2 regions of the Paracandidimonas lactea genome follow, and region 2 is predicted to be linked to the other one. Evidence: predicted binding sites of a transcription regulator. Region 2 holds the regulator's gene; the other holds the start of a gene.

Region 1 (4,632 bases), on a different contig from region 2:
TGCTGCGCGCCTGGCGCGACGCGTTTGGCGGCCAAGAGCAGGGCTGGCAGGCTTACGACACGCTGCCCGCCAAGCTGCTCACTACACTGCAGGCGGCCAGTGCTACGCTGGGTGAGCACCTGAGCAACCCTGCCCCGCCGGGCAGCCTGTTCACGCACCACGACACCGGCGCCGAGCTGCAGCAGTTGCACTTCGATCTGGTCCATTTTCTGCGCCTGGCTGACACCTTCGGCGCGCATTCCGTGCTGGATCTCACCATCGATGTTGCGATGGCTGGCATCGACGGCGCATACACCAAGCGCACGCCCGCCATATCTGGCGCGCCAATGCGCTCATCCAGGCTGCCGAACGCCCCCGCCGACGCCGCGCGCGAGCCGACTCGCGCCGGTGCGCACAGGCCATCTTGCAATGAAACGCTGACGCTGCGCAATATGGTGCCAGCGCCCTATCTGGCGCCCAGCTTCCAAGCCTGCTATGCAGCGGTGCTGTTTTCCGCCACGTTGGCGCCCTGGGATTTCTACCGTGACGTGCTCGGGCTGCCCGACGACACGGCCTGGCAGGATGCCGACTCCCCTTTCCAGCCGCATCAACTGCAGGTGCGCATCGCGCACAACATATCCACCCGCTACAACGACCGCGCCCGTTCCGTGGCTCCCATCACGCGCCTGATCGCGGAACAATTTATCAACCGGCCCGGCAATTACCTGAGCTATTTCAGCAGCTTCGACTACCTGGACCAAGTGGCCGCCTACTTTGCGCGCGCCTACCCAGACATCCCCTTCTGGCTGCAAGCGAGAGGCATGGATGAGGCGGCACGCAGCGCCTTTCTGCAGCGCTTCGCGCACGACGGCCAGGGCATAGGCTTCGCGGTGCTGGGCGGGGCCTTCTCCGAGGGCGTGGACCTGCCTGGCAGCCGCCTCATCGGCGCCTTCATCTCCACCCTGGGCCTGCCACAGTTCAACGCAATCAACTCTCGGCGCCAGCAATGCATGCAGGCCCTGTTTGGCGAAGGCCGCGCCTACGACTACACCTATCTTTATCCTGGCCTGCGCAAAGTCGTGCAGGCCGCAGGACGTGTAATCCGCTCCACCACCGACCAAGGCGTCGTGCACCTGATCGACGACCGCTACGGCCAACCCCACATCCAGGCCCTGCTGCCCGGCTGGTGGGCCATCCGCTGACGCGCCACCGCGCCATGCCGCGGCCTGGCCCCCCCCGTGCTCTGCCGCCTCCTGCTCCTGCACCGGCCTGCTCCTGCACCAGCCTGCTCCCGCGCCGGGCGGTCTCTGCGCCTCTTGTTACCATCGACACCACCCGGCCTTTTCCACACGCACGATATGGTTCCCCACGGCTGACGCGGCGCGCTTGTCTACAATTATTTCCGACCGTTCCACTCGGGATTTTGTTCACAAGGAGCTCCCATGTCCGCAACCGGCCTGCCCATCTTCTCTGAAGCCGTCTACCCCTTCGATGCGCGCGGCGTTGCCAAACGCTTTCGCCACGCTGCCATCTTCGGCGCACTGTCCGCCCTTCAGCCAGGCGAAACCATGCGCTTTTGCAACGACCACGACCCGCTCCCGCTACTGCAACAATTACAGGGCCACTTTGGCGATGCCATTCGCATCGAATACCTTTCGCGCAACCCTGGCGAGATCGTCATCGACTTCCATATCGTCGAGTAAACCGGGCCCCACGCCCGGCCGGAGCATCACGCACGGCGGGCGCGGGAGGTCGGACGGCAGCGTGGCCTCAACGCTAAGCACGCACCGCGCCCTGTCCGATGTCCACGCGCTCGGCCAGAAAATCCAGAAAAGCCCTCACGCGCAGCGGCAGGTAGCCGCCCTGGCCGACATAGACAGCGTGGACTTCCTCGACATCGCCTGGATTGCAGTCTTCCAGCACAGGCAGCAGGCGGCCAGCAGCAATGTCATCACGCACCTGGAACGCTGCCAAACGTGCCCGCCCAAGTCCTGCCAAGGCCAACCGGCGCAATGCCTCGCCGTCGCTGGCCTGGGCGTTTCCTGTGACGGGAAACATCAAGTTTTCGTCTCCTTGCCGCAATGGCCAGCCGGGTTGCGCGCGCACATAGTTTTCCCCCAGTCGGTTGTGCGCCAAGAGTTCCTTCGGTGTGGTCGGCGTGCCGTAGCGGGCCAGGTAGCCCGGTGCTGCGACGATCATCATGCAGATAGTCTATTCCGCATTGATCTTTGAATTCATGATTTTTTAATTGGTGGTTTTTAAATTCACCAAAGGAAAGGATCCATCACATCACTTTCCAGGGCTTGTGCTTCAGCCATGCTGACCGTGGCGGTCACGGCGGGTGCAGCCTTCGCAGTACCGGCGATGGCGGCTACGCCAGCCTGGGTCGCCACCTGGCAGGCCAGCCCTCAGCCCTTCACCGCCTACCCGAACAAGCTCTGTGCAGCCCGGATTTAATCTGCATCAATCAATCCCTACTTCCTCGGTCAGCTGCATTGACCAATCAATATATTGTGTCTAATCTCTCTTCAACCACAATATGTAGTAGAAAGGAGTTTCGACAGCCATGGCCCACGTAGACGTTCAAACCTCTGTTGATGAATACCTTGATCGCATCGACTGGCGCGTCAATGCCAATGCCAACCAAGGTTATTCGCTTGGCGGGCTTATCCTCAATGTATCGGGCAAGGTCATCGCCAACTACTGGCTCAACAGCGTCTATCCGCAAGCCGTCGGCCGCGCGCACCGCGACGCAGACTTACACATCCACGATCTCGATATGCTGTCGGGTTATTGTGCGGGCTGGTCTCTGCGCACGCTGCTCAACGAAGGCCTGAACGGTGTGCCGGGCAAGGTTGAGTCCGTGCCGCCGCGCCATATGTCCAGCGCCGTTGGCCAGATCGTCAACTTCCTGGGTACTTTGCAGAACGAGTGGGCCGGCGCACAAGCCTTCAGTTCATTCGACACCTATATGGCGCCCTTCATCCGCAAGGATGGGCTCAACTACAGCCAGGTGCGCCAATACATGCAAGAGCTCATTTACAACCTCAACGTGCCGTCCCGCTGGGGCACGCAAACCCCATTCACCAATCTCACTTTCGACTGGGCCTGCCCCGAAGACCTGCGCGAGCAAGTGCCGCTGATCGGCGGCGAGGAAATGCCTTTCACCTACGGCGAACTGCAGGAAGAGATGGACATGATCAATCGCGCCTACATCGATGTGATGATGGCCGGCGACGCCAAGGGCCGCGTGTTCACCTTCCCCATTCCCACCTACAACATCACCGAAGACTTCGACTGGCACAGCCCCAATGCCGAGCGTCTGTTTGAAATGACGGCCCGCTACGGCCTGCCTTACTTCCAGAACTTCATCAATTCGGAGCTCAAGCCAAATATGATCCGCTCGATGTGCTGCCGGCTCCAGCTCGACCTGCGCGAACTGCTCAAGCGCGGCAACGGCTTGTTCGGATCGGCGGAGCAAACCGGCTCGCTGGGTGTCGTCACCGTCAATTGCGCTCGGCTGGGTTATCTGTACGCCGGCAACGAGGTGGGCCTACTCGCTCGGCTGGATGAATTGCTGGCACTGGGGCGCGACAGCCTCGAAATCAAGCGCGATGTCATCCAGCGCCTGATGGACGACGGCTTGTTCCCCTATACCCGACGCTACCTGGGCACCTTGCGAAATCACTTCTCCACGCTGGGCGTGAACGGCATCAACGAAATGGTCCGCAACTTTACGCGCGACGAACACGACATCACAACCGAATGGGGGCACGACTTCGCCGTACGGCTGCTCGACCACGTACGGGCGCGTATGGTGCAGTTCCAGGAAGAAACCGGCCACATGTACAACCTGGAGGCCACGCCGGCCGAAGGCACCACTTACCGTTTCGCCAAGGAAGACCGTCGCCGCTACCCCGGCATCCTTCAGGCCGGAACGGCACAGATGCCTTACTACACCAACTCGTCGCAACTGCCCGTAGGCTTTACCGACGATCCGTTCGAAGCGCTCGAGCGTCAGGATGAACTGCAACGCAAATACACCGGCGGCACGGTGCTGCACCTATACATGACCGAGCCGCTGTCCAGCGCGGACGCCTGCCGCACGCTGGTCAAGCGGGCACTCAGCCGCTTCCGCCTGCCTTACATCACCGTCACGCCCACTTTCTCCATCTGCCCCGTCCACGGCTATATCGGCGGCAGCCATGCCTTCTGCCCCAAGTGCGACGAGGAGATCCTCGCCCGCAAGCAGCGCGAAGCTGCCTGAGGCCGCTTTTTTTTTGACCACTGTGCGCCATGCAGCGCCACTACTGAAAGGAGTTCACCCATGTCCACGCTAAATACCACGACGCCCCTCACCCTCTCCGACGACGAACGTCAGCCGTGCGAGATCTGGACCCGCGTCATGGGCTATCACCGCCCCATGTCTTCGTTCAACATCGGCAAGAAAGGCGAATTCCATGAGCGCCGCTACTTCCGTGAAGCGGCTGCGGGCGTCGCCGCCACGCCTGCGCGCCGAGCCGCGTAAAAGCATCTGCCCGCGCAGCAGCAGCCCAGCCCGCGCGGCGACACTATTTGACACCCATCCACTTCAGCTTCAAATGCCTATACATGCTGCCGCGCAACGCCCACTTAAGGTGGGCGGTATCACGC
Region 2 (4,632 bases):
GAGCATCAGGCGCCTCGCCGTTCGTCCCTTTGTCCGCAACCTCTATCTCAGGAGTACGTTATGCAGGTAACCAGCAAGTCTTTCAAAGATAACGGGGGCATCCCCGAGCGCTATGCGTTCGGCAAGCAGGACGGGCAGAACTACATCGCGCTGGCGGGCAACGTCAATCCGCATCTGGCGTGGTCTGATGTGCCTGCGGGTACGCAGTCTTTCGTTGTCATCTGCCATGACCCTGACGTGCCCAGCCGCCCCGATGACGTCAACCAGGAAGGTCGGGAGATCCCAGGCGATTTGCCGCGTGTGGATTTCTTTCATTGGGTGCTGGTGGATCTTCCAGCCACCGCGCGCGAGGTTGCCGAAGGCGCCTATTCGGATGGCATCACGCCGCGCGGCAAGGCCGGCCCGCTGGCCCTCGATGACACGCGCCAAGGCATCAACGACTACACCAACTGGTTTGCCGCCGACCGTGATATGAATGGTGATTATTTCGGCTACGATGGCCCTTGCCCGCCCTGGAATGACACCATTGCGCACCGGTATGTGTTCACCGTTTATGCGCTCGATATCCCTGAACTGCCCTTCGAGGGCCGGTTCACCGGCGCAGACGCGCTCAATGCCATGCAGGGCCATATTCTGGCGCAGGCTTCCATCACCGGGCTGTACAGCCTGAACCCCCGCGTTCGCGCAGGGGGGTGATCAGCTGCCGCAGCCCTGCCGGTCATCCGTGGCAGGGCGCGGCGCCGCCCAAGGGCCCGCGCCGGTCTATCGGGGATGCGGCGCATCGTCGCCGGCAGACAACTTGAAAATGGCTCATGTTGATCATGCGCCATTTTTTCGTTCAGCCTGCGTTCGTCCGGCTATCGGGCGTTTTCGGCCGATTTGGCGTTGGTTGTCCGCGGCTAGGGCCATATTCGGGCTAAAATGACAACCGTTTGTCTACGGACCTGCCTCACCTCTACCAGGACTTCCCTCCATGTTCGACCGTACCCGTACCCTTGATCAAGTCGATGCCGACGTCTGGGCCGCTATCCAAAAAGAAAACGTGCGCCAGGAACAGCACATCGAGCTGATCGCCTCCGAAAACTACACCAGCCCGGCTGTCATGCAGGCCCAGGGCACGCAGCTTACCAATAAGTATGCTGAGGGCTACCCGGGCAAGCGGTATTACGGTGGTTGCGAATACGTCGACATCGTTGAGCAGTTGGCCATCGATCGCCTGAAGCAGATCTTCGGCGCGGAGGCCGCCAACGTTCAACCCAATTCGGGGTCGCAGGCCAACCAGGGCGTTTACATGGCCGTGCTGCAGCCGGGCGACACTGTGCTGGGCATGAGCCTGGCAGAAGGCGGGCACCTTACGCACGGCTCGCCCGTCAATGCCTCGGGCAAGCTGTATAACTTCGTTTCCTATGGCCTCGATGCCAACGAAGAGCTCGACTACAACCAGCTCGAAAACCTCACCAAGAAGCATAAGCCCAAGCTGGTCGTGGGCGGGGCATCGGCCTACGCACTGCGTATCGACTTCGAGCGTATGGCGCGCATTGCACACGACAACGGCGCGCTGTTCATGGTCGATATCGCGCACTATGCGGGCCTGGTGGCGGGCGGCGCTTACCCCAACCCCTTTCCTCATGCCGATTTCGTCACGTCCACCACGCACAAATCGCTGCGCGGCCCGCGCGGCGGCGTCATCATGATGAAGGCGCAATACGAAAAAATCATCAATTCGGCCATTTTCCCCGGCATCCAGGGCGGCCCGCTGATGCATGTCATCGCCGCCAAGGCCGTTGCCTTCAAAGAGGCGCTTGCACCCGAGTTCAAAGATTACGCCGCCCAGGTGGTCAAGAACGCCGATGTCATGGCGCGCACTCTGGTGCAGCGCGGCTTGCGCATCGTGTCTGGCCGCACCGAAAGCCACGTCATGCTGGTTGACCTTCGTGCCAAGGGCATCACGGGCAAGGCGGCCGAAGCCGCGCTGGGCCAGGCGCACATTACGGTCAACAAAAACGCCATCCCCAACGATCCCGAAAAACCCTTCGTCACCAGTGGCATCCGCCTGGGTACGCCTGCCATGACAACGCGCGGCTTCAAAGAAGCCGAGGCCGAGCTTACCGCCAACCTCATCGCCGATGTACTCGACAACCCCACCGACGAAGCCAATATCGCCGCTGTGCGCGAGAAGGTCAACGCGCTTACCGCGCGCCTGCCGGTCTATCGCTGATATCCGACACCCCGCCCATGGGCGGGGCCTGCCGCCATGAAATGCCCGTTCTGCAGCAGCTTCGATACGCAAGTCATCGACTCCCGTGTTTCCGAAGAAGGCGACACCATCCGGCGTCGCCGCCGCTGCACGGCCTGTGACCGTCGCTTTACCACTTATGAGCGCGCAGAGCTCGTCATGCCGGCAGTGGTCAAGCGCAACGGCACGCGGGTCGAGTTCAACGCCGACAAGCTTCGCGCAAGTCTCAGCCTGGCGCTGCGCAAGCGGCCGGTCAGTACCGACGCGGTCGATGCCGCTGTTGCGCGCATCGAAGAAACCTTGCTGGTAAGCGGGCAGCGCGAGGTGCCGTCCGGCTACATCGGCGAACTGGTCATGGCCGAGCTCAAAAAGCTGGATCAGGTTGCCTTCGTGCGCTTTGCGTCGGTATATAAAAGCTTTGAAGACATCGGCGAGTTCGTCAAAGCCATCGACGAAATGCAGGTCAAGACCAAGCCTTGAATTCCATGGACAACGTGGCCGGCTCTGCGCTTCCTGATCCCCAAGATCCCGACATTCACTGGATGCGGCAGGCGCTGGCGCTTGCCGAGCGTGTGCTTTACCTGACTGCGCCCAATCCCCGGGTTGGATGCGTGATTGTGCGCGACGGCCAGTTGCTGGCCTCGGGTGCCACGCAGCGTGCGGGCGGCCCGCACGCCGAAGTCATGGCCTTGCGCCAAGCGGCCGAACACGGCCGCGAGGTGAAGGGCGCCACGGTTTATGTTTCGCTGGAGCCATGCAGCCACTACGGCCGCACGCCGCCTTGCGTCGACGCACTGATCAAGGCGCAGCCAGCTCGTGTCGTGGTGGCCATGCGCGATCCTAACCCCTTGGTTGCGGGGCGAGGCCTGGCCAAGCTGCGTGCGGCGGGCATCGACGTGCGTGTGGGCGTCTGCGCCGATGAAGCGCTGGCGCTCAACCCTGGCTTTGTTTCGCGCATGACGCGTGGCATACCCTGGCTGTGGTTGAAGTTGGCCGGCACGCTGGACGGCCGCATTGCCCTGCCTAACGGCGCCTCGCAGTGGATTACCGGAGAAGCCGCCCGCGCCGACGGGCACCACTGGCGCGCCCGTAGTTGTGTGGTGCTCACGGGTTCCGGTACTGTGCTGGCCGACAACCCACGCATGAACGTGCGTCATGTCCACACCCAGCGCCCACCCATCAAGGCTGTGGTCGATACGCGTTTCGAGATCGACGAACAGGCGCGCCTGTTCGATGGCTCGCGTGTGTGGATCTTCACCTGCCGTCCCGATGTCGCCAAGGCCGAACGCATGCGTGCCCGCAATACTGAAGTCATTGAAATGCCTTGCCTGAATGGCCGCGTAGACCTGGCTGCCATGATGCGCTGGATGGGCGAACACGATATCAACGAGGTGCATGCCGAAGCCGGTGCGCGCCTGAGCGGCGCCCTGCTTCAGGCAGGTTGCGTGGACGAGCTGTTGATCTACATGGCACCCATGCTGATCGGCCCCGGCCTGGGCCTGGTGCGCCTGCCCGAGCTCGAAGACCTTGCCCAGGCACACCGATTCGCGTTCACCGAGGTTACCCCACTGGGTGAAGACCTGCGCATCCGCGCCCGTATCCAACCCTTGTCCCCAGACGCGGTAAACGCAGCGGAGCAAAAATAATTCTGCTAGAATAGCGGACTTGCCCATAGCTGCGAGCTATGGAAAAAGCAGGACAGGTGGCCGAGCGGTTGAAGGCGCACGCCTGGAAAGCGTGTATACGTGAATAGCGTATCGGGGGTTCGAATCCCCCTCTGTCCGCCAGGGATTCAATAAACAAGCGCCTTTCGGGGCGCTTTGTTGTTTCTACCCACCACTTTACGGCTCTACCCCGTTTCGCTCTTCCCCATTTTCGGGGGATCAGCGCATTCATCAGACACGGTTAATCGGCTCTTCCCCATTTTCGGGGAGGGCAGCGCATTCATAAGGCACAGTCGGTGTGGAAGCAACGGCCCGCTGATGCTGGCTGCCCGAGTCTGGTATAAAAAGAGCTATTAAAACTATTCGGGGCAGGGGAATGTCGATCCAATCGTTTAGCCGGTGGGGCGTGGCGTTGTTTGCGGTTGCGCTGGTGTCGGGGTGTTCGCTGTTTGGCGGTGGCAAGAAAGGCGAACAGCACACCGAGGGAAAGGCGGCAACGCAAGCTTCCGTCCGTAGCGACGAGTGTCGCGGCAATCGTCGCAAATGCATTTATGAAGGCAACTACGAGGCGGGCGAGGAAGCCTACGCGGAGCAGGAGGCGCGACGCCTGAACCAGGCGCAATTGGCCAAACTGCGGCGCCGCGCCGGCAGGTAGCCAGGCCCGCCGCGGCAGCGGCTTTCAATGATGTCAAACGCGATGGGCGCTGTTGTGTGTCCGGCCGGCGCGGGCCA

What was found. The regulator NrdR, encoded in region 2, represses ribonucleotide reductase genes. The targets are predictions, from matches to a motif close to CACNANATNTNGTG.
Region 1: a site for NrdR is predicted at 2,513-2,526, ahead of LOL23_RS14975 (ribonucleoside triphosphate reductase). Genes of this name have one in related genera too.

The regions. Positions count from the first base shown of each region.
Region 1 covers NZ_JAJJOZ010000008.1:157,764-162,395, reverse strand. The annotation lists gene LOL23_RS14990 (ATP-dependent DNA helicase) at 1-1,181, shown strand, start outside; gene LOL23_RS14985 (DUF2249 domain-containing protein) at 1,422-1,682, shown strand; gene LOL23_RS14980 (LysR substrate-binding domain-containing protein) at 1,756-2,181, opposite strand; gene LOL23_RS14975 (ribonucleoside triphosphate reductase) at 2,546-4,246, shown strand; gene nrdD (anaerobic ribonucleoside-triphosphate reductase) at 4,307-4,507, shown strand; gene LOL23_RS14965 (anaerobic ribonucleoside-triphosphate reductase activating protein) at 4,581-4,632, shown strand, end outside.
Region 2 covers NZ_JAJJOZ010000003.1:423,861-428,492, forward strand. The annotation lists gene LOL23_RS08815 (YbhB/YbcL family Raf kinase inhibitor-like protein) at 61-696, shown strand; gene glyA (serine hydroxymethyltransferase) at 974-2,218, shown strand; gene nrdR (transcriptional regulator NrdR) at 2,255-2,716, shown strand; gene ribD (bifunctional diaminohydroxyphosphoribosylaminopyrimidine deaminase/5-amino-6-(5-phosphoribosylamino)uracil reductase RibD) at 2,722-3,882, shown strand; tRNA gene LOL23_RS08835 (tRNA-Ser) at 3,933-4,023, shown strand; gene LOL23_RS08840 (hypothetical protein) at 4,277-4,555, shown strand.